4 regions of the Streptomyces sp. NPDC051218 genome follow, and region 3 is predicted to be linked to each of the others. Evidence: riboswitches for the same ligand, from Rfam matches in the RefSeq annotation. Region 3 holds a riboswitch; each other region holds the start of a gene.
What was found. Region 3 has a riboswitch for cobalamin ahead of ACIBCK_RS02370 (ABC transporter substrate-binding protein). Riboswitches for the same ligand answer to the same signal wherever they lie in the genome.
Positions count from the first base shown of each region.

Region 1: linked by a shared signal. The riboswitch ahead of ACIBCK_RS24690 (CoA-acylating methylmalonate-semialdehyde dehydrogenase) and the one ahead of ACIBCK_RS02370 (ABC transporter substrate-binding protein) in region 3 are both predicted to bind cobalamin.
Region 2: linked by a shared signal. The riboswitch ahead of metE (5-methyltetrahydropteroyltriglutamate--homocysteine S-methyltransferase) and the one ahead of ACIBCK_RS02370 (ABC transporter substrate-binding protein) in region 3 are both predicted to bind cobalamin.
Region 4: linked by a shared signal. The riboswitch ahead of ACIBCK_RS05745 (ABC transporter substrate-binding protein) and the one ahead of ACIBCK_RS02370 (ABC transporter substrate-binding protein) in region 3 are both predicted to bind cobalamin.

Region 1 covers NZ_JBITEU010000008.1:256,735-261,974, forward strand. Annotated here, with positions in the region: gene ACIBCK_RS24685 (acyl-CoA dehydrogenase family protein) at 1-299, opposite strand, end outside; gene ACIBCK_RS24690 (CoA-acylating methylmalonate-semialdehyde dehydrogenase) at 305-1,804, opposite strand; cobalamin riboswitch at 2,047-2,232, opposite strand; gene ACIBCK_RS24695 (GNAT family N-acetyltransferase) at 2,236-2,826, opposite strand; gene tsaD (tRNA (adenosine(37)-N6)-threonylcarbamoyltransferase complex transferase subunit TsaD) at 2,826-3,890, opposite strand; gene ACIBCK_RS24705 (short-chain fatty acyl-CoA regulator family protein) at 3,992-5,240, opposite strand, start outside.
Region 2 covers NZ_JBITEU010000008.1:263,334-268,573, forward strand. Annotated here, with positions in the region: gene aceA (isocitrate lyase) at 1-300, shown strand, start outside; gene aceB (malate synthase A) at 451-2,040, shown strand; gene ACIBCK_RS24720 (3-hydroxybutyryl-CoA dehydrogenase) at 2,037-2,906, shown strand; cobalamin riboswitch at 3,079-3,297, shown strand; gene metE (5-methyltetrahydropteroyltriglutamate--homocysteine S-methyltransferase) at 3,457-5,240, shown strand, end outside.
Region 3 covers NZ_JBITEU010000001.1:506,077-511,316, forward strand. Annotated here, with positions in the region: gene ACIBCK_RS02355 (alpha/beta hydrolase family protein) at 1-554, shown strand, start outside; gene ACIBCK_RS02360 (ABC transporter ATP-binding protein) at 581-1,363, opposite strand; gene ACIBCK_RS02365 (FecCD family ABC transporter permease) at 1,384-2,415, opposite strand; gene ACIBCK_RS02370 (ABC transporter substrate-binding protein) at 2,412-3,461, opposite strand; cobalamin riboswitch at 3,566-3,752, opposite strand; gene ACIBCK_RS02375 (VOC family protein) at 3,810-4,274, opposite strand; gene ACIBCK_RS02380 (helix-turn-helix domain-containing protein) at 4,280-5,146, opposite strand.
Region 4 covers NZ_JBITEU010000001.1:1,269,669-1,274,908, reverse strand. Annotated here, with positions in the region: gene clpS (ATP-dependent Clp protease adapter ClpS) at 1-218, shown strand, start outside; gene ACIBCK_RS05760 (DUF2017 domain-containing protein) at 230-826, shown strand; gene ACIBCK_RS05755 (amino acid permease) at 1,189-2,664, shown strand; gene ACIBCK_RS05750 (Mov34/MPN/PAD-1 family protein) at 2,755-3,177, shown strand; cobalamin riboswitch at 3,167-3,315, shown strand; gene ACIBCK_RS05745 (ABC transporter substrate-binding protein) at 3,360-4,310, shown strand; gene ACIBCK_RS05740 (FecCD family ABC transporter permease) at 4,442-5,240, shown strand, end outside.

The DNA of each region.
Region 1 (5,240 bases), on a different contig from region 3:
GTGTCGATCATCCAGGCGACCATGTTGTGGATGGAGAGGTAGCCCGCGATGGACGGGCAGCCGGAGGCGAGCGCCTCGAAGACGAGGACGCCGTCGGCCCGCGTGAGACCGCTGCCTCCCGCGTCCTCCCGCACGTACACGCCGCCGAGCCCGAGCCCGGCCGCCTTGCGCAGCACGTCGAGCGGGAAGTACTTGTCCTGGTCCCACTGCACGGCACGGGGCGCCAGGTGGTCGTCGGCGAAGTCGAGCGTGGTCTCGACGAGGGCCTGTTGGTCCTGGGTGAGCGATGTGGTGGTCATGGCGCTCATCCCATGGTGGGCAGGGTGAAGCTCGCGCCTTCCCTGACCCCTGAGGGCCAGCGCGAGGTGACGGTCTTGGTGCGGGTGTAGAACCGGATGGCGTCGGGGCCGTGCTGGTTCAGGTCGCCGAAGCCGGAGCGCTTCCAGCCGCCGAAGGTGTGATAGGCCACGGGCACCGGGATGGGGACGTTGACGCCGACCATGCCGGTGTCGACGCGGCGGGTGAAGTCACGGGCGGTGTCGCCGTCCCTGGTGAAGATCGCGACCCCGTTGCCGTACGGGTGCTCGCTGGGCAGCCGCAGGGCTTCCTCGTAGTCGGCGGCGCGTACGACGCACAGGACGGGGCCGAAGATCTCCTCGCGGTAGATCCGCATCCGAGGTCCGACCCGGTCGAAGAGCGAGGCACCCGCGAAGAACCCGTCCTCATGGCCCGACAGCTTGAACCGCCCTCCGTCGACCACGAGTTCGGCACCCTCGTTGACGCCGATGTCCACGTACCTGCGGACCCGGTCGAGCGCGTCCCTGCTGACGAGCGGGCCGAAGTCGGCCCGAGGGTCGTCGCTGCGGCCGACGCGGAGCGTGCCGATGCGCTCCTTGAGCGCGGCCACCAGCGCGTCGGCGGTCTCCTCGCCGACGGGCACGGCCACGGAGATGGCCATGCAGCGCTCGCCCGCCGAGCCGTATCCGGCGCCGATGAGCGCGTCGACTGCCTGGTCGATGTCGGCGTCCGGCATCACGATCATGTGGTTCTTGGCGCCGCCGAAGCACTGGGCGCGCTTGCCGTGCGCGGCGGCGGTGGCGTAGATGTGCGCGGCGACCGGTGTGGAGCCCACGAAGCCGAGCGCGCCGACCCTGGGGTCCGCAAGGAGGGTGTCGACCGCTTCCTTGCCGCCGTTGACGACGTTCAGGACGCCGGGCGGCAGGCCTGCCTCCAGGAGCAGTTCGGCAAGACGCAGGGGCACGGAGGGGTCGCGCTCGGAGGGCTTGAGGATGAACGCGTTGCCGCAGGCGATGGCGGGCGCCGCCTTCCACAGCGGGATCATCGCGGGGAAGTTGAACGGGGTGATCCCCGCGACCACACCGATCGGGGAGCGCAGCGAGTGCACGTCGATGCCGCTGCCCGCGTTGTCCGTGAACTCGCCCTTGAGCAGGTGCGGGATCCCGGCGGCGAACTCCACGACTTCCAGGCCGCGTTGGATGTCGCCGTGCGCGTCGGCCACGGTCTTGCCGTGCTCTGCGGACAACAGCCCTGCCAGGGACTCGCGTTCGGCCTCGACGAGCTGGAGGAAGCGCAGCAGGACGCGGGCGCGTCGCTGCGGGTTCCACCTCGCCCATTCTCGCTGGGCGTTGACCGCGTCGGCGATCGCCGCCTCGGTGTCGGGCCGGCCCGCGAGCGGTACGCGGGCCTGGACGGTGCCGGTGTTGGGGTCGTACACGTCGCCGAAGAGGCCCGACGTGCCGGCGGTGTGCTTGCCGCCGATGAAGTGCGTGAGTTCACGGACCATGGGTGCCTGCTCTCGTCAGGTGAGATCCGGGGACGGCACGGCGCGCCGCCGACGGGGCGCACGGATGCGTGCGCTGCCGGCGTCAGCCGCGGGACAGCGGATGTCGGGGCCGTCAGGCGTGGGTCGAGACCGCCCGGGGTCGCGAAGTCCTATGAGCGCGTGGTGAGTTGTGTGCGCTCCGCCGGATCACCAGGGTCGTGGGTACGGACCGGTGCCATGCGTGTCTGCTCCATCCTCGTGGACAACACGGAACATTCCGCGGCCGGTATCCTGACTCCCGGATCTCCGCGCGCCGCCCGCCTTCCCGGCAGACTTCGCCAGTGGCGTGTGGATGGCAGCACACTCCCCGGTCACAGTGGCGGGACCGTGCCGGATTCACACCGGCTTCCCTGCACCGCGGACCTTGTGCCACGAACATATAGTTGGACGCCCTAGTAAGTCCACCCCTCCCCGCCGCGGGACACCGCGAGGGTCCTGGCGGGGTGGCGGGGGCCGAGGAAGACGACGACGCCCTTGCCGTCGGGGGCGGGGTGCGTCGCCTGGGTCCAGCCCTGGCGGCCGTAGAAGCCCATGGCCTGCGGCGATTTGACCGAAGTCAGCAGCCAGAGACGGCCGTCGGGGGCGCCGGCGGCCATCGCGTCAAGGAGGGCGGCCCCGGTACCGGCACCCTGGGCGGCGGGGCGCACGGCGAGTTCGTCTATCTCGCGGGCCCCGCACAGCCACGACAGGGTGCGCTCGGCACCGAGTCCGGCCGCCGCCTGCGGGTAGCAGCGGTCGGCGGGAAAGGGGGCGGGCGTGGTCCATCCGGTGGCGAACCCTGTGATGCCCGCACCCTCCAGGGCGACCGCCGCGGTGAAGCCGGGGCGCCGTATGTCGTCGTGGAGCCGGACCAGGAACTGCGCCACCCTCTCCTCGTCCTCGTACCAGGGCGCCGCGCGGAAGGCTTCGGCGTAGACGCCGCGCAAGTCGTCCACGTGCGCGAGCAGTTGCTCACCGCTCAGCAGCCGTACGACCGAGGCCATCAGGCAGCCCTCGCCGTGGCCGCCCTCGGCTGCAGGGCCGCGTACGCGAGGGGAGCCGACGGGTCGATCGACACGTCCCAGGGCGCGGGTTCGGCCCCGGAGCGTACGAGCAGGTCGCCGACGGCGGCGATCATCGCGCCGTTGTCGGTGCACAGGGTCATCGGGGGTACGCGCAGCCGCACGCCCGCGGCGGCGCACCGCTCCTCGGCGAGCGTCCGCACGCGCGAGTTGGCGGCGACACCGCCCACCACGACGAGGGTCCCGACCCCGTGGTCCCGGCAGGCGGCGAGCGCCTTGCGGGTCAGTACGTCCGCGACGGCCTCCTGGAGCGAGGCCGCGCCGTCGGCCACCAGAAGGTCGCGGCCGGCGTGCCCCTCGGCCCAGCGCGCGGCGGCGGTCTTGAGACCGGAGAAGGAGAACGCGTACGGGTCGTCCTTCGGCCCGGTGAGGGGGCGGGGGAAGGCCACCGCCCGCGGATCGCCGCTCCGTGCGGCGCGGTCGATGGCGGGGCCGCCCGGATACGGCAGGCCGAAGACGCGGGCGACCTTATCGAAGCACTCGCCCGCCGCGTCGTCCAGGGTGTCCCCCAGGTGCACGATCGGATCGCGGGCCAGGTCCCGGACGAGCAGCAGGGAGGTGTGCCCGCCCGAGACGATCAGGACCACGCAGGGGTCGGGCAGCGGGCCGTGCTCCAGCGTGTCGGCGGCGACATGCCCGGCCAGGTGGTGCACCCCGTACAGCGGGACGTCGAGCTCGTAGGCCAGGGTCTTGGCTCCCGCGACGCCGACCTGGAGCGCGCCGGACAGACCGGGGCCCGTGGTGACCGCCACCGCGCCGATGTCGGACAGCTTCAGACCCGCCTGGTCGAGGGCGCGCCGGACGACCGGGGTGAAGGAGTGCAGGTGCGCTCGTGCGGCGATCTCGGGGACCACGCCGCCGAACCGGGCGTGCTCGTCCATGCTCGACGCCACCGCGTGGGCGAGCAACCGCCCTTGCGAGACGATCCCCGCTCCGGTCTCGTCGCACGACGACTCGATCCCCAGCACAATGCGCCCCGCTGCCACCGGCGTCTCCTTCACCTACAGCCTCTTTCTGCCTGTGAAGTGTAGTTGCAAGTAATGTGCAATAAGACCCGCAGGTGTGCCCGCGGGTCTGCCGTGAGACCTCAGGGCCTCTCCTGTTCCCCGGCCACCGGATAGGGAATGAAGGTGCTGCTGTTCTCGTCGATGGCCAGGCGCCGGTCCAGCGGCGGCACCGCCCGCTGGGGGCAGTCGGTGCGTTCGCAGAGGCGGCAGCCCATGCCGATGGGCACGGCGGACGATGCGCTGTCGAGATCGAGGCCGTCGGAGTAGACGAGCCGTGCCGCATGGCGGATCTCGCAGCCGAGGCCGATGGCGAACGTCTTGCCGGGCTCTCCCCAGCCGCCGCGGTGCCGGGTGACCGCACGGGCGGTCCACAGGAAACGCTGCCCGTCGGGCATGGCGGCGACCTGGACGTGGATGCGGCCCGGCGCGGCGAAGGCCTCGTACACGTTCCACAGCGGGCAGGTGCCGCCCGCTCGGGAGAAGTGGAACGCGGTGGCCGACTGACGCTTCGACATGTTGCCCGCCCTGTCGACGCGGACGAAGGAGAAGGGCACCCCGCGCAGCCGGGGGCGCTGGAGGGTGCTGAGGCGGTGGCAGATGGTCTCGTAGCCGAGGCCGAAGTGGTCGGTGAGCCGCTCGATGTCGTAACGGAACTCCTCCGCCGCGGCGTGGAAGCGGCGGTAGGGCAGGATCAGCGCGGCCGCGAAGTAGTTGGCGATGCCGATGCGGGCCAGCGGCCAGGCCGCGGTCTCCTGGCCGAAGTCCTCCGAAGCGAGCGCGGAGATCTCGTCCGCGTACTCCAGGAGAGCGAGCTGGGTCGCCATCCGGAACGCCTGTTGGCCGGGGCGCAGCCGGTTGGAGAGGTGCAGGACCCGGGCCGTTGGATCGTAGTGGTGCAGGAGTTGGTCGGCGTCCGCGGCCAGGCGCACCCCGTGGCGCTCGGCGAGGCGCGCGGACAGGGCGCGCACGACCTCGCCCTGGCGTACACCGATCTCCGTCGCGAACCGCTCGGCGGCGATGTCGATGTCGTGCAGGTAGTTCTGGCGCCGGTAGAAGAACTCACGGATCTCCTCGTGCGCCGAGCGGGGCTGTGCCGCCGCTCCCCGACCTCGCCCCTCCGCGGCATCGGAGAGCTGTTCGGTGAGGAGCTGGTTCCGGCGGCCGAGGTCGACCAGGACCGTGGCGACGGCGGGCATGCGCGACGCGAGGTCCGAGAGGTCGGACGCGGAGACCCGCCCGGCGGACACCTCGCCGGTGAGGGCGTCCCGCAGGTCCGCCACCAGGCGGCTGGTGTCGCGCTCGGAGAAGAAGCCCGGGTCGACGCCGAAC
Region 2 (5,240 bases), on a different contig from region 3:
GCCAAGTTCCAGCGGGAGTTGGGGGCCATGGGTTACCGCTTCCAGTTCATCACCCTGGCCGGCTTCCACTCCCTCAACCACGGCATGTTCGACCTGGCCCGCGGCTACGCCGAGCACGGCATGACCGCCTATGTCGACCTCCAGGAGCGCGAGTTCGCAGCGCAGGCGCAGGGCTTCACCGCCGTGAAGCACCAGCGGGAGGTCGGCACCGGCTACTTCGACCAGGTGTCCACCGCGGTCAACCCGGCCTCCTCCATGACCGCGCTCTCCGGGTCCACGGAGGAAGAGCAGTTCCACTAGGCGCCAGGCACTGCGCTGGATCGCCGCATTGATGTCCGCGGGCCGGTGGGGGCTCGGCGCGCCCGCGGGGCGGAGCCCCACATGTCACGGCCCCGCGCCCCTTCGGGGCGCCCCCCCCCGGCCCGCACCACCCCTGCTGAGGAGACCCGCATGTCCATCTCCGCTCCGACCAGCCGCGCCCGGGTCCTCGGCGTACCGGCCGACCGGCACGACGAGATCCTCACCCCCGAGGCCCTTGAGTTCGTCGGCCGTCTCGTCGACGCCTTCGCCGAACGCCGCCTGGAGATCCTCAAGGAGCGCACGCGGGTGGGCGCTCGGCTCGCCTCCGGCTCCCCGCTCGACTTCTCCGTCGCCACCGCCCGTATCCGGGCCGACACCTGGCAGGTGGCACCACCGGCCCCCGGCCTCACCGACCGGCGCGTGGAGATCACCGGACCTCCCGAGCGCGCGATGACGGTCAACGCCCTCAACTCCGGTGCGCGGGTGTGGATGGCGGACTTCGAGGACGCCACCTCCCCCACCTGGGACAACATCGTCGACGGCCAGCTGAACCTGCTCGACGCGATCGAGCGGCGGATCGACTTCACCACGCCGGATGGCAAGCCGTACCGGCTCGGCGAGCGCCTGGCGACCATCGTCGTCCGCCCGCGCGGCTGGCATCTGACCGAGGAACACCTGGAGTTCGACGGGCGGCCCGCGCCGGCCTCCCTCGTCGACTTCGGGCTCTACTTCTTCCACTGCGCCCAGCGGCAGATCGACGCCGGGCACGGACCGTACTTCTATCTGCCGAAGCTGGAGAGCCGGGACGAGGCGCGGCTGTGGAACGACGTGTTCGTCCTCGCCCAGGACCTCACCGGCATCCCCCGGGGCACGATCCGGGCCACCGTCCTGATCGAGACCATCACGGCCGCCGTCCAGATGGAGGAGATCCTCTACGAGCTCCGCGAGCACAGCTCAGGGCTCAACGCGGGCCGCTGGGACTACCTGTTCAGCCTCATCAAGACCTTCGGGCACCGTACCGACTTCCTGCTGCCGGACCGGGCCAAGGTCACCATGACGGCCCCCTTCATGCGCGCCTACACCGACCTCCTCGTACGCACCTGCCACCAGCGGGGCGCCCACGCGATCGGCGGCATGGCCGCCCACGTGCCCGGCAAGGACCCCGACGCCCATCAGGCAGCCGTGGCCAGGGTCCGGCTCGACAAGGAACGCGAGGCCGAGGACGGCTTCGACGGCTCCTGGGTCGCCCATCCCGCCCTTGTCCCCGTCTGCCGCGAGGTGTTCGACGGAGTGCTCGGCTCCCGCCCGCACCAGATCGACCGGACCCGCGACGACGTCGAGGTGACGGCGGCCCGGCTGCTGTCCGTGCGCCGCGTCAGCGCACCGCCCACGGCGGAGGGCGTACGTACCGACATCGCGGTGGCTTTGCGCTACTTCGCCGCCTGGCTGCACGGGCAGGGAGCCGTCGCGCTGTACGGCCTGATGGAGGACGCGGCCACGGCCGAGATCGCCCGGGTGCAGATCTGGCAGTGGCTGCGCCACCGGGTCGTGGATCGCGCGACGGTCCTCGGCCTGGTGGATGACGAGCTCGCCGCCCTGGGCGCGGAGTACCCGTGGGCCCCACTCGACGAAGTCCGTGGAGTCTTCGAACGGACAGCGCTGGCCCGGGAGTTGCCCGCCTTCTTCACCACGGACGCCTACAGCCGTCACCTCGTGCGCCACCCGGAGGGGCGGTCATGAGCACATCCATCCGCCGGGTCGGTGTGGTGGGCGGGGGCCGGATGGGGGCCGGGATCGCCGAGGTGTGTGCCCGTGCCGGGCTGGACACCGTGATCTGCGAGGCCGACTCCCTCGCCGCTCGCGCCGCCGGCGAACGGGTCGCCGTATCACTCGAACGCGCCGTCCAGCGAGGCAACTTGGACCGCATCGGCGCCGAGGACGCACTGGCCCGCATGGTCTTCACCGGCAGCCTCGACGACCTGGCCGACCGCCAGCTCGTCGTCGAGGCGGTCGTCGAGGACACCGCGGCGAAGACGGAGATCTTCGCCGCCCTGGACAAGGTCGTCGAGGACCCCGGCGCGATCCTCGCCACCAACACCTCCTCCATCCCGGTCATGCGTCTGGGCATGGCGACCCGGCGCGCCGACCGCGTTCTCGGGCTGCACTTCTTCAACCCCGCACCCGTCCTTCCCCTGGTCGAGGTCGTCTCCTCGCTGCACACGGCCGCCGAAACCGTCGCCGCCGTCGAGGAGTTCGCCACGAACACGCTGGGCAAGACGGTGGTGCGGTCCAAGGACAGGGCGGGCTTCGTCGTCAACGCGCTGCTCGTGCCCTACCTTCTCTCCGCGATCCGCATGACGGAGTCCGGCTTCGCGACGGCCACCGATGTGGACGCGGGCATGGAGCTCGGCTGCGCGCACCCGATGGGCCCGCTGAAGCTCGCGGACCTGATCGGCCTCGACACGGTCGCCTCCATCGCGGCGTCTCTCTACGAAGAGTTCAAGGAACCCCTGTACGCGCCGCCGCCGCTGCTCCTGCGCATGGTCGAAGCGGGGCTGCTCGGCCGCAAGAGCGGGCGCGGGTTCCACCTGTACGACCGGGGCTGAGGGGCCCGGGTCCGCCGCCGGGCCGAGGGGCCCGCGGCTGCTGTGTGCGGGGCGCGGAACGGAGTGGTGATCTGTTCCGCGCCCTTCGCGTGCGCCCCCGCCCCTCGGGTCCGTGTCTCACCTCACGGTCCGCAATGTGATCAGTGGCGCCCAAGAACCCCGACGACCCTCTAGCCTGATCCGTGCAGCTGGTTCGCCCTGTCCGCCAGACAGACGCGTCGCAAGAGGGAACCCGGTGGGAATCCGGGACTGCCCCGCAGCGGTGAGTGGGAACGACCGCCGTCATACGCACTGGATCCGAGCGCGGATCCGGGAAGCGACGGCCAGTAGGAATCTGCCTCGGCAGGTGCGCCCGCGAGTCCGAAGACCTGCCCGTTGCCCGCATGTGATCCCTCACGTGCGGCATCCCGGTGACCTCGTGGGCGGGTCGGCGTAGATCAGGTGGAGCACCGCGCCGGTGGCGCGCGTTCGGTCCGCCCGGTCCGTCATCCCTTCGCGTCCGTGTCCCGTCCCCGGGATTCTCAGGAGTCATCTCGCGAAGGAGATTTCCGTGACAGCGAAGTCCGCAGCCGCGGCAGCACGGGCCACCGTGTACGGCTACCCCCGCCAGGGCCCCGACCGTGAACTGAAGAAGGCCGTCGAGGGCTATTGGAAGGGCCGCGTCACCGCCGACGCCCTCCGGGAGACCGCGGCGCAGCTGCGCAGGTCCACCTGGCAGCGCCTGGCCGACGCCGGCATCCACGAAGTGCCCACCGGCGACTTCTCGTACTACGACCATGTCCTGGACACCAGCGTCATGGTCGGTGCCGTGCCACAGCGGCACCGCGAGGCCGTCGACACCAACACGCTCGACGGCTACTTCGCGATGGCCCGCGGCACCCAGGACGTGGCGCCCCTTGAGATGACCAAGTGGTTCGACACCAACTACCACTACCTCGTGCCGGAGCTGGGTCCCGACACCGTCTTCGCCGCCGACTCCGCCAAGCAGGTCGCCGAGCTCAAGGAGGCCGTCGCGCTCGGCCTCGCCGCCCGTCCCGTCCTCGTCGGCCCGGTGAGCTATCTGCTGCTCGCCAAGCCCGCGCCCGGCGTGGCCGCCGACTTCGAGCCGCTGACGCTCCTTGACCGCCTGCTGCCCGTGTACGCCGAGGTCCTCGCCGACCTGCGTGCGGCCGGCGCCGAGTGGGTGCAGCTCGACGAGCCCGCCCTGGTCCAGGACCGCACCCCGGCGGAGCTCAACGCCGCCGCCCGTGCCTACCGCGACCTCGGCGCCCTCCCCGACCGCCCGAAGCTCCTCGTCGCCTCCTACTTCGGCAGGCTTGGCGAGGCACTGCCCGTGCTGGCCAAGGCTCCGGTCGACGGCCTCGCCCTGGACTTCACGGAGACCGCCGCCGACCAGCTCGCGGACCTCGCCGCCGTCGGCGGGCTGCCCGGCAAGCGCCTGGTCGCCGGTGTCGTCAACGGCCGCAACATCTGGATCAACGACCTGGAGAAGTCCCTCTCCACGCTGGGCACGCTCCTGGGCCTCGCCGACCGGGTGGACGTCTCCGCGTCCTGCTCCCTGCTGCACGTCCCGCTGGACTCCACCGCCGAGCGTGACATCGACCCGCAGATCGCACGCTGGCTCGCCTTCGCCCATCAGAAGACCGCCGAGATCGCCACGCTTGCCCGCGGCCTGGCCCAGGGCACGGGCACCATCGCGGCCGAACTGGCCGCCAACCGCGCCGACATGGCGTCCCGCTCCGGCTCGGCCCTCACCCACGACCCGGCCGTACGTTCACGCGTCGACTCCGTCACGGCGGCCGACGCCCGCCGCGCGCACGCCTATCCCGAGCGTGCGGCGGCTCAGCGGACCCATCTCGGTCTGCCGCTCCTTCCCACGACCACCATCGGCTCGTTCCCGCAGACCACCGAACTGCGCACCGCGCGCGCCGACTTGCGGGCCGGCCGCATCGACACGGCGGGCTACGAGGAGCGCATCAAGAACGAGATCCGCGAGGTCGTCGCCTACCAGGAGAAGACGGGCATCGACGTCCTGGTGCACGGTGAACCCGAACGCAACGACATGGTGCAGTACTTCGCCGAACAGCTCACCGGCTACCTCGCCACGCAGCACGGCTGGGTCCAGTCGTACGGGACCCGTTATGTGCGCCCGCCGGTCCTCGCGGGTGACATCTCACGCCCCGAACCGATGACGGTGCGCTGGACGTCGTACGCCAACTCGCTCACCGGGCGCCCCGTCAAGGGCATGCTCACCGGCCCTGTCACCATGCTCGCCTGGTCCTTCGTCCGGGACGACCAGCCCTTGGGCGACACGGCACGCCAGGTCGCCCTGGC
Region 3 (5,240 bases):
GCGACTGGGGGGACGGTTCCTTCACCGTCAAGGTGCAGGACACCGTCCGTGCCGCGGCCTTCATGGCGGAGCGAGGGACTCCGGTGGATTTGCTGGTGGGGCACTCATGGGGAGGCGCCGCCGCCATCGCAGCCGCGAGCGAGATCGACGGCCTCCGCGCGCTGGCCACGATCGCGGCGCCCGTCGACCCCAGTCATGTCGAGCGGCAGTACGACTCGGTCCTTGATCGCGTCCTCAGTGACGGGGCGCACGAGTGGTTCGTCGGCGGCAGGACCCTGGTTCTCAAGCGCGCCTTCGTCGAGGACGTGCGCCGGGCTCACCTGCGCGACCGGATCGGCGAGGTGGACCTTCCGCTCCTGGTGGCGCATTCGCCCACCGACTCCACCGTCGACATCTCCAACGCCGCGGAGATCTTCCAGGAGGCACGCCACCCCCGCAGCTTCATCTCGCTCGAAGGCGCGGACCATCTGCTGACCGCGCGAGGGCAGGCGCAACGGGCCGCTCACATCATCAGCGCCTGGGCCGACCAGTACCTCGACGAGCCGCGGCCCTGAGAAGCGGCGTCCTGGACGGCGGAGACTCAGGCGCGCAGGAAGCGGATCGAGGGGTGGGGTTCCGTGGGGTGTTGGGTGACCTCCGCCCGTACCCCGTACACCTTCGCGATCAGTTCCTCCGTGATCACCTCTGAGGGTGTGCCTGCCGCGTGGGCCACTCCCTCTCGCAGGACCAGGATCTGGTCGCAGAACATGGCCGCCAGGTTCAGGTCGTGCAGGGCTATCACGCTGGTCAGGGGGAGGTTCGCCACCAGGGACAGGAGGTCGAGTTGGTGGTGGATGTCCAGGTGGTTGGTCGGTTCGTCCAGGAGGAGTTCCTGGGGGGTCTGGGCCAACGCCCTTGCTATCTGTGCCCGTTGGCGTTCCCCGCCGGAAAGCGTGTGCCAGGACTGGGTGGCTCGGTCCGTCAGGCCCGTGCGGGTCAGGGCCTGACGGACCGCCTCCTCGTCCTCCGGCGTCGGCGGTGACCACGCCCTGCGGTGCGGGATGCGGCCCAGGCGTACGACCTCCTCCACCGACAGCTCGACCTGCGTGGTGGCGTCCTGGTCCACCACCGCCACCCTGCGTGCCACCGTGCGGCGGCCCGCGTCGCGCAGGGGCATGCCGTCCAGGGTGACCACTCCTGACGTCGGGGCCAGGACGCCCGCCAGGATGCGCAGGAGCGTTGACTTGCCCGAGCCGTTCGGGCCCAGCAGGCCGACCGTGGCTCCGGGGGGCGGGGTCAGGGTCACTCCGTCGACGATGAGCCGGCCGCCTGCCTCCCGGGTCACTCGGTCGGCTCGCAGGCCGGGTCCGGTGTGCTGGCTCATGTCGTCCTCGGTGTGCCGGCTCATGTCGTCCTCCTCGTGCGGTAGAGGACCAGGACGAACGCCGGAACTCCGATCAGGGACGTCACCACCCCGACGGGGACCTCCTGGGGGTCCAGGACCGTGCGGGCCAGCGTGTCCACCCACACCAGGAACACCGCGCCCGCGAGCGCCGTGACCGGGACCAGGCGTGCGTGCCCGGCGCCCACGAGGGCGCGGGCCGCGTGCGGCAGGACCAGGCCCACGAAGCCGATGGCTCCCGCGCTGCTGACCAGGACCGCCGTCAGCAGGGCGGTGGTGGAGAGGAGGAGCAGCCGGACCCGGGCCACGTATACGCCCAGCGTCGCCGCCGCGTCCTGGCCGAAGGCGAACGCGTCCAGGGTGCGGGCCTGCGTCAGGCAGATCGCCAGCGCCACGAAGAGCACCGCCGCGCACAGCCAGACGTCCGTCCAGCCCACTCCGCTCAGCGAACCAAGCAGCCAGAACAGGACACTTCGCGTCGTCTCCGCGTCGCCCGAGGTCAGGATGACGAAGGAGGTGAGGGCGGAGAAGAGCTGCATCGCCGCCACGCCCGAGAGCACCACTCTGTCCGCGCTTGCGCCCAGGCTGTGGCTCAGCAGCAGGACCAGCGCGAACGAGACGACGGCCCCGGCGAAGGCGCCCACCGAAACCGACACCACTCCCCCGCCGACCCCCAGGACGACGATCGCGACCGCGCCCGTGGACGCCCCCGAGGAGACGCCCAGCACGAAGGGGTCGGCGAGCGGGTTGCGCAGGAGGGACTGAAGGACCGTTCCACAGACCGCGAGGCCCGCGCCGCAGACCGCGGCGAGGAGCGTGCGCGGCATGCGCAGGTTCCACACGATGCCGTCCCTGATGGGCGTGAGCCGCGCCTCTCCCCAGCCGAGGTGAGCCGCGACCGCCGACCACACGTCCGGTACGGAGATGTCGGCGGGGCCGATGGTGACGGCCACCGCGACGGACAGGGCGAGGGCGGCGAGGCCCGCCGTCCAGAGCAGGGCGGAACGTATGCCGCCCGGGGCGGCTTTCCTCACTTGGCGAGCCCGAACTCACGCAACGCGTCCGCGACTTGCTCCACGCCGTCCACCGTGCGGATCGTCGGGTTCATGGCCTGGCCGCTCAGCAGCACATAGCGCTTCTTCTTCACGGCGGTCAGGTTCTTGGTGACCGGGTTGGACTCCAGGAACTCGATCTTCTTCTTCGCGCTCTCGGCCGTCTGCGACTTGCGGGTGAGGTCGCCGATGACCAGGACGTCCGGGTCGCGGTCCGCCACCGTCTCCCAGTTGATCTGGGGCCACTCCTCGTGGGTGTCGTCGAAGACGTTCCGCACGCCGAGTTCTCGGGTGATGACGCCCGGGGCTCCGCAACAGCCCGCGATGTAGGGCGAGTCGGAGTTGGCGAACCAGTAGAGGAGTGTCGTGTCGGACGCCTCGGCCTTCTTGATCGCCCCGCTCGCCTTCGCCACCCGGCCCTTGAGGTCCGCGACCAGCCGCTCCCCACGCTTCTCGACGCCGAACGCCCTTGCCAGGTCACGGACTTCGCCGTACACCGTGTCCATGGTGAGCGTCTTGACGCGGCGGCCGTCGCCGTCGCCGCTGTTGTCCTTGCCGGCGCAGTCCGAGGGCGAGACGTAGGCAGGTACGCCGAGTTCGGCGAACTTGGCGCGGTCGGCGACGCCGCCCTTGCTGACCGTCGCCTGGAAGGAGGCGGTGACGAAGTCCGGTTCCTTGGCGAGGACCTTCTCGAAGGAGGGGTAGCTGTCGGCGAGCCGCTCGACCTTCGCGTTGTCCTTCTCCAGGCCCTTCAGAACCGGGTCGGTCCAGGTGCCCGTGCCCACCATGCGGTCCGCGAGGCCGAGCGAGAGCAGGATCTCCGTGGAGCCCTGGTCGAGGGAGACCGCCCGCCGCGGCGGCGCCTTGATCTCCGCCTTCTTGCCGCAGGAGGTGAGGGTCAGTGGGTAGCCGTCGGCCTTCCCGTCCGCGGTGGAGGTGGCCGTGGAGCCGCCCGCGCACGAGGTCAGCGTGACGGCGGCGGCCGTGACGAGGAGGACGGACACGCGGGCGGACACACGGGCAGACATACGGACGGGCACACGGACACGACGGGCTGTTGAGGACACGAGATCCCTTGAGTCTCACGGCTCATACGCGGAGCCTGGCCTGCTTCGTCACCTCCGCCGCCCGGTGTGCGGGCGGAGGTGCCAGCAGGTCTTCGGACTCGGGGATCGGCCGGGCGGGGCGCCTTCCCAGGCGTCCGTGGACGCCCAGTGGCCGTGGCCCCGCCCGTTCCCCCTCACCGCTGCGCGTCAGTTCCGGATTCGCACCGGATTCCCTGGCCCTGGTGTGGGTTGACTGGCGCTCGCAAGCTATCACGCGAGGTCAGGACGGCTGCCGTCACGCGAGGTCAGAACGGCTGCCGTCCCGCCAGGTCAGGCCGCCGTCCCGGGCCTCGGCGAGCCGCGGTAGGTGCCGAAGGACCACTTGTTGCCCTCGGGGTCGGCGATCGCGAACTCCCTGCTGCCGTACGGCTGGTCCTCGATCTCACGGATGATCTCGACCCCTGCCGCGGTGAGCCGCCGGTAGAGGTCGTCGACGTGGTCGGTGACGACGTACGCGCCGAAGGTGCCGGGCTTCAGGCACCACTCCTGGGACTTCTCGTCGTACGAGCCGAGCATGATCGCGCCGCCCTCGGGCCAGTCGAGCTCGGCGTGGGCCACGCGGTCGCCGTCCTCGTATACGGCGGTGCGCAGGAAGCCGACCGTGCCGACCAGGAAGTCGATCAGGGCGGGGGCGTCATGGGCCTGGAGGGACGGCCAGACGCTGGGAGCGCGCCCGGCGGATGCGGGCGCGGTAGCGGACTGCGGCTGCTGGTTCTGCTTCTCGGTGGTGTTCATGCCCCCTACCCTTCGCCCCCGCCATGGCTCCCGGCTTGGATATTCCGGCACTCTTCGGCCAGCCAGCCGCTGGGGCTCACCCCGGTGTACTGCTGGAAGTCCCGCACCAGGTGGGAGTGGTCGTAGTACCCGCAGTCCGCGGCGACGCGGGCCAGGTCGGGGGCGCCGCCCGTCGCGACCGGGCGTACGACGGCGTTGCGTGCGCGCTGGAAGCGCATCAGGCGGCCCGCCTGTTTGGGGCTCAGGCCCGTCTCGGCGCGGAAGAGCGTGGTGAGGCGGCGTTCGCTGAGCGCGACGTGCCGGGAGAGGCCGCGCAGGGTGCCGACACCGCGATGCCGGGCGAGCCAGGCCCATGCCTCCGCGACCTCGGGGCGTACGGAGCCGCCGGACGCCTCGGTGGCCGCGCGCTGCCTCAAGTAGCCGGACAGGGAGGCGAACCGCTCCTCCCAACTGCCCTGCTCGCACAGCAGCTCCCGTACGTCGGCGGCGCGGCGCCCCATCACCTCCGCGCCCGGCGTCACCAGCTCGCCGGCCAGTTCCGCGGCCGGTACGCCGAACAGGGCGCGGGCGGCGAGCGGGTGCACGGCGAGCTGGATGCCCGCCTCGTGCTCGGGCCTGACGACGTACGCCGGGGACTGGTGCAGGCCGCCGACGACGATGTCCGTGCGGGTGGCGTGGCGGCCGGCCGCCTGTTCGGGGGTGTGGCCGGTGACGACGGGGCCGTCCAGCGAGAAGATCAGCGTCAGGTACGGGGACGGCAGGCCGCGGTGCAGGCCGGGCAGCTCGCCCCGCGTGCGGTAGCCGACGGCGGACACCACCATGCCGTCGAGCCGCGGGGCGGCCCGGACGAACTCCCGGGAGACGCTCTCCATGCCTCCCAGTATGCGATGGGCCTCGCTCCGAAGCAGGCCCGGAAGCCTGCCGGGCGTCCGGCCCGGAACCCTGCCGGACGTCCGACTCGGCTAC
Region 4 (5,240 bases), 760 kb from region 3:
TCGTCCACAACGACCCGGTCAATTTGATGAGTTACGTGACCTATGTGTTCCAGTCCTACTTCGGGTACTCGAAGGAGAAGGCCACGAAGCTGATGATGGACGTGCATCACAAGGGTCGCGCGGTCGTCTCCACCGGCTCCCGTGAGGAGATGGAGCGCGACGTACAGGCCATGCACGGATACGGTCTGTGGGCCACCCTCCAGCAGGACCGGAAGTAGCGACGCATCTGATGCCAGGACAATTCGAACCCATCCCCGGGGGCGGCGCGGCCGTCGCGCTCGACGAGGTCGAGATCTCGATCATCCGGTCCCTTGCCGTGCAGCTCCTGGAGCTGATCGGTCCGGGCCCGGCCGAGGACGCCCCCGACGATCCGCTCGCGGAGCTGTTCGCGGAAGGCCCCAGCGAGCCGCCCACCGACCCGGTCCTCCAGCGACTCCTTCCGGACGCCTATGGCGGGCCCGGCAGTGAGAAGGCCGACGAGAACGAACTGCGGGCCTACTCCTCGGAGTTCAGGCGCTTCACCGAGAACGACCTGCGGGCCAAGAAGCGCGAGGACGCCCTGGTGGTGATCCGCTCCCTGGACGCGCTGACGTCGAAGGGTGAGGGCGGCGCCGTCCTGAAGCTGTCCGCCGACGAGTCGCGGCACTGGCTCGGCGCGCTCAACGACCTCCGCCTCGCGATCGGCGCCCGCCTCGAGGTGACCGACGAGGAGGACACGGACCTGCTCTACCAGCTGCCGGACTCCGACGCCCGCAAGCCGATGGTGATGGCCTATCTCTGGCTCGGCGGTCTGCAGGAGACGCTGGTCGCCACCCTCATCGGTTAGAAGTCACACGGAAGCGGCCACGGTCGCCCGCAAAGTCGGTGTAAGCAGCAGCGATTACGCTGCGTTCGCTCATCGGACGCTCAAATCCGGATAACGATCGCGTCACTTCAATGCCCGATTTTGAGGCGTCAAGGGAATTTTGTCCGGTTCTTCTCGTGGTGTGAGCCACACGTGCCACGACCGATCACTGTTGCGGCCGTGATAAATCTTCACGACCACTCGGTGACGCCACCCATGTCACCGATGGCGCTCGGGCCGGCAGACCGCCGGTAGCACTCCATCCATATCCGGGGGGATCAGGACCTGATCCGTGGCCATCAACGCGACTGCGGGCACGGATCAGCGTGGAGAAAGGCGTCACCATGACCTCAGTGCAGGTCGAAGAGCATCACGACGGCAATGAGGCCGGCGGAACGGGCGGTTCGTCCGGCACGTCAGGCGAGGGTTATCAGCGCGGGCTCGGCGCCCGGCAGATCCAGATGATCGCGATCGGCGGTGCCATCGGCACCGGCCTGTTCCTCGGCGCGGGCAAGGCCATTCACAAGGCCGGTCCGAGCCTCATCCTGGCGTACGCCATCGCCGGCCTCGTCATCTTCTTCATCATGCGGGCCCTGGGCGAGCTGCTCATGTACCGCGCCGTGTCGGGCTCCTTCTCGGAGTACGCGCGTGAATTCATCGGCCCGTTCTTCGGGTACGTGACCGGCTGGACGTACTGGCTCTTCTGGGTCGTCACCGGCATCACGGAAGTCACGGCAGCGGCCCAGTACATGCAGTACTGGACACACGACGCCATTCCACAATGGGCCTACGCGCTGATCTTCACGGTCATCCTGTACGGCGCCAACCTGATCTCCGTGAAGCTCTTCGGTGAGCTCGAGTTCTGGTTCTCGATGGTCAAGGTCACCGCGATCATCGGCATGATCCTCATCTGCGCCGGCATCCTCACCATCGGCTTCTCCGACGCCGGGGACACCGCGTCCGTCTCCCACCTGTGGGACCAGGGCGGCTTCTTCCCGAACGGCATCGGCTCCACGCTGATGACGCTGCAGATCGTGATGTTCGCCTTCCTCGCCGTCGAGCTGGTCGGCGTCACCGCGGGCGAGTCCAAGGACCCGAAGACCGTCCTGCCCAAGGCCATCAACACCGTGCCGTGGCGCATCGCCGTCTTCTACGTCGGTGCGCTCGTCATGATCCTCTCGGTCGTGCCGTGGACGTCGTTCCAGCCGGGCGTCTCGCCGTTCGTGGCGGCCTTCCAGGAGATGGGCCTCGGCATCGGGGCCGCGATCGTCAACTTCGTCGTCCTGACGGCCGCGCTGTCCTCCTGCAACTCGGGCATGTACTCCACCGGCCGCATGCTGCGCGACCTCGCGCTCAACGGCCAGGGCCCGAAGTTCTTCACCAAGCTGACGAAGAACGGCCTTCCGCTGGTCGGCACCACCTTCTCCGCGTCCCTGATGCTGGTCGGCGTCTGGATCAACTACCAGTGGCCGGGCGAGGCGTTCAACTACGTCGTCTCCTTCGCGACCATCTCCGGCATGTGGGCCTGGATCATGATCCTGATCTGTCAGATCAAGTACCGCCGCAAGGCCGACCGCGGCGAGCTGCCGATGTCCACCTTCCGTGCGCCGGGAGCTCCGTACACGAGCTGGTTCGCGCTCGCCTTCATCGCGATGGTCATCGTCATGATGGGCATCGACAAGGACGCGCGGATCTCGCTCTACGCCGCTCCGGTGTGGGCGCTGATCCTCGGCGTCGGCTACCTGGTCATGCAGAAGCGCAACGACACGCAGTCGACGGGTGGCGGCGAGGCCGACAAGCAGGACGCGATCAAGTCCTGACCGCCAGGTCATCCCCGCTCGATCCCAGCATGTGGGCCGGTCCGTACCACTCTTCGGTACGGTCCGGCCCTTCTGCTTATCCTGGCTGCCATGCTGACCCTGACCCAGGCCCTCCACGACCAGATCGTCGCGCACGCGCGCAAGGACCACCCCGACGAGGCCTGCGGTGTGGTCGCGGGCCCGGAGGGAACCGGCCGCCCCGAGCGCTTCATCCCGATGCTGAACGCGGCGCGTTCGCCCACGTTCTACGAGTTCGACTCGGGCGACCTCCTCAAGCTCTACCGCGAGATGGACGACCGCGACGAGGAGCCGGTGATCGTCTACCACTCGCACACGGCGACCGAGGCCTACCCCTCGCGCACCGACATCACGTACGCCAACGAGCCGGGCGCCCACTACGTCCTGGTCTCCACGGCCGACACCGACGACGCGGGCGACTTCCAGTTCCGCTCCTACCGGATCGTGGACGGCGAGGTCACCGAGGAAGAGGTGAAGGTCGTCCAGGCGTACTGATCCTCCAGGCATACTGAGCTTCACCTTTGAGGCGGCAGGACCCAGGAAGCCGGTGCGAATCCGGCACGGTCCCGCCACTGTGACCCCACCCTTCGCGGGTGGGGCAGTCAGGAACTGACCTGCCGCCTTCTTCTCCCACGACGCAGGGGACGCGGAAATCCCCTGGAGGAGGCAGCTCAGCCATGTCCCGCCCCATACGTCTGCTGCTTGCCGCGGCCCTGCTGGCCCCGCTCGCCGCGTGCTCGTCCTCCGACGGCACCGGCTCGAAGCCGGAGTCCAAGGCCCCAGGCTTCCCGTACACGGTCACGAACTGCGGTGTGAAGACGACGTACGAAGCACCGCCGAAGCGCGCCGTCACGATGAACCAGCACGTCACGGAAGTGATGCTGGAGCTGGGCCTCAAGGACCGCATCGCGGGCACGGCGTACCTGGACGACAAGGTCCTGCCGAAGTACGCGAAGGCCTACGCGGACACCCCCGTCCTCGCCAAGGAGTACCCCTCGTACGAGAAACTCCTGGCCGCGAACCCCGACTTCGTCTACGGCGGCTACGCGTCCGCCTTCCTCGCGGGCGAGGGCCGCAGCCGCGGGGCCCTGGCGAAGTCCGGCGTGGAGAGCCGCCTGAACGTAGAGGGCTGCGCCAAGAAGCCCGTCTCGATGGACGACGTCTACAGGGAGGTCCGCGAGGTCGGCAGCACGTTCGGGGTGCGGGCGCGGGCGGAGAAGTGGGTGGCCGCGGCGAAGCGCGAACTGGCGCAGACGGAGGCGAAGTCGAAGCCCGTCCCCGTCTTCGTCTATGACAGCGGCGACAAGACGGCGTTCACGGCGGGCGGCCGTGGCATCGGCAACGACATCATCGAACGTGCGGGCGGCCGCAACGTCTTCGCCGACCTGGACAAGTCCTTTGGCGACGCGTCCTGGGAGTCGGTGGTCGACCGCAAGCCCGAGGTGATCGTGATCCTCGACTACGGCGGCACGACGGTCGCCCAGAAGAAGAAGCGCCTCCTCGACGACCCGGTCCTGGCGGACGTCCCCGCCATCAAGCACAAGCGCTTCGCGGTACTGCCGCTGTCGGACACGGTGGTGGGGGTACGGGCCCCGGCGGCGGTGGGGAAGCTGGCGGATCAGCTGTGAAGGGCAGAATCCAGCCCGTCCGCCGGGCATTTCAGCCCGTCCGGCGTTTGAGGACGAACTCGGCGGAGCCGGTGATGGACGGCAACCAGTCCGGGGTCCGGGGCGGAGCCCCCCACGCGGCAGGGCCGCAAATGTCACAGCCGGGAAGGGGCGGGATTGGGGAAAGCCCCGCCAGGGCCACACGAACCCGCAGACGAGTGGGCTACGCGACAGTCATCGCGGCGCTCTGCGCAGCCCTCGCGGCAGCGGTCGTAGCGGGCCTGGCCCTGGGCTCCGTCCGCATCCCCACCGCCGACGTCCTGGAGATCCTGACGGGAGGTGCGGAACCTTCCCCGTTCCGCACCATCGTGCTGGACGTGCGGCTGCCCAGGGTCCTGCTCGGCGCAGCCGTCGGCGCCGGGCTCGCAGTCATCGGCACCGTCCTCCAGGCTCTCGTGAGGAACCCCCTGGCCGACCCGTTCCTCCTAGGCGTCTCCTCCGGCGCATCCGCCGGAGCCGTCGCCGTCATCGTCCTCGGCAGCGTCCTCGGCCTGGGCGCGGGCCTGGCCACCACCGTCACGATCCCGGCCGCGGCCTTCGCCGGCGCCCTGCTCTCGCTGCTCGTCGTCTACACCCTGGCGAGGTCCGGCGGCAGCTTCGCCACCGGCCGCCTGATCCTGGCCGGGGTGGCCGTCTCGTACATCCTGTCCGCCCTGACCAGCCTGATCCTGATCACGTCCGACAGCGCCGACCACCTGAAGGAAGTCCTGTACTGGACCCTCGGCGGCCTCGGCAGCGCCCGCTGGGACATGCTCGCGCTGCCCGGCGCCGCGCTGATCGTGGGCACTGCGCTGCTCGTCGCCCTGGCCCGCCCCCTCGACCTGCTCCTGGTCGGCGAGGAGGGCGCCACCGTCCTCGGCCTGGACACGGCCCGCTTCCGCGCCGCCGTCT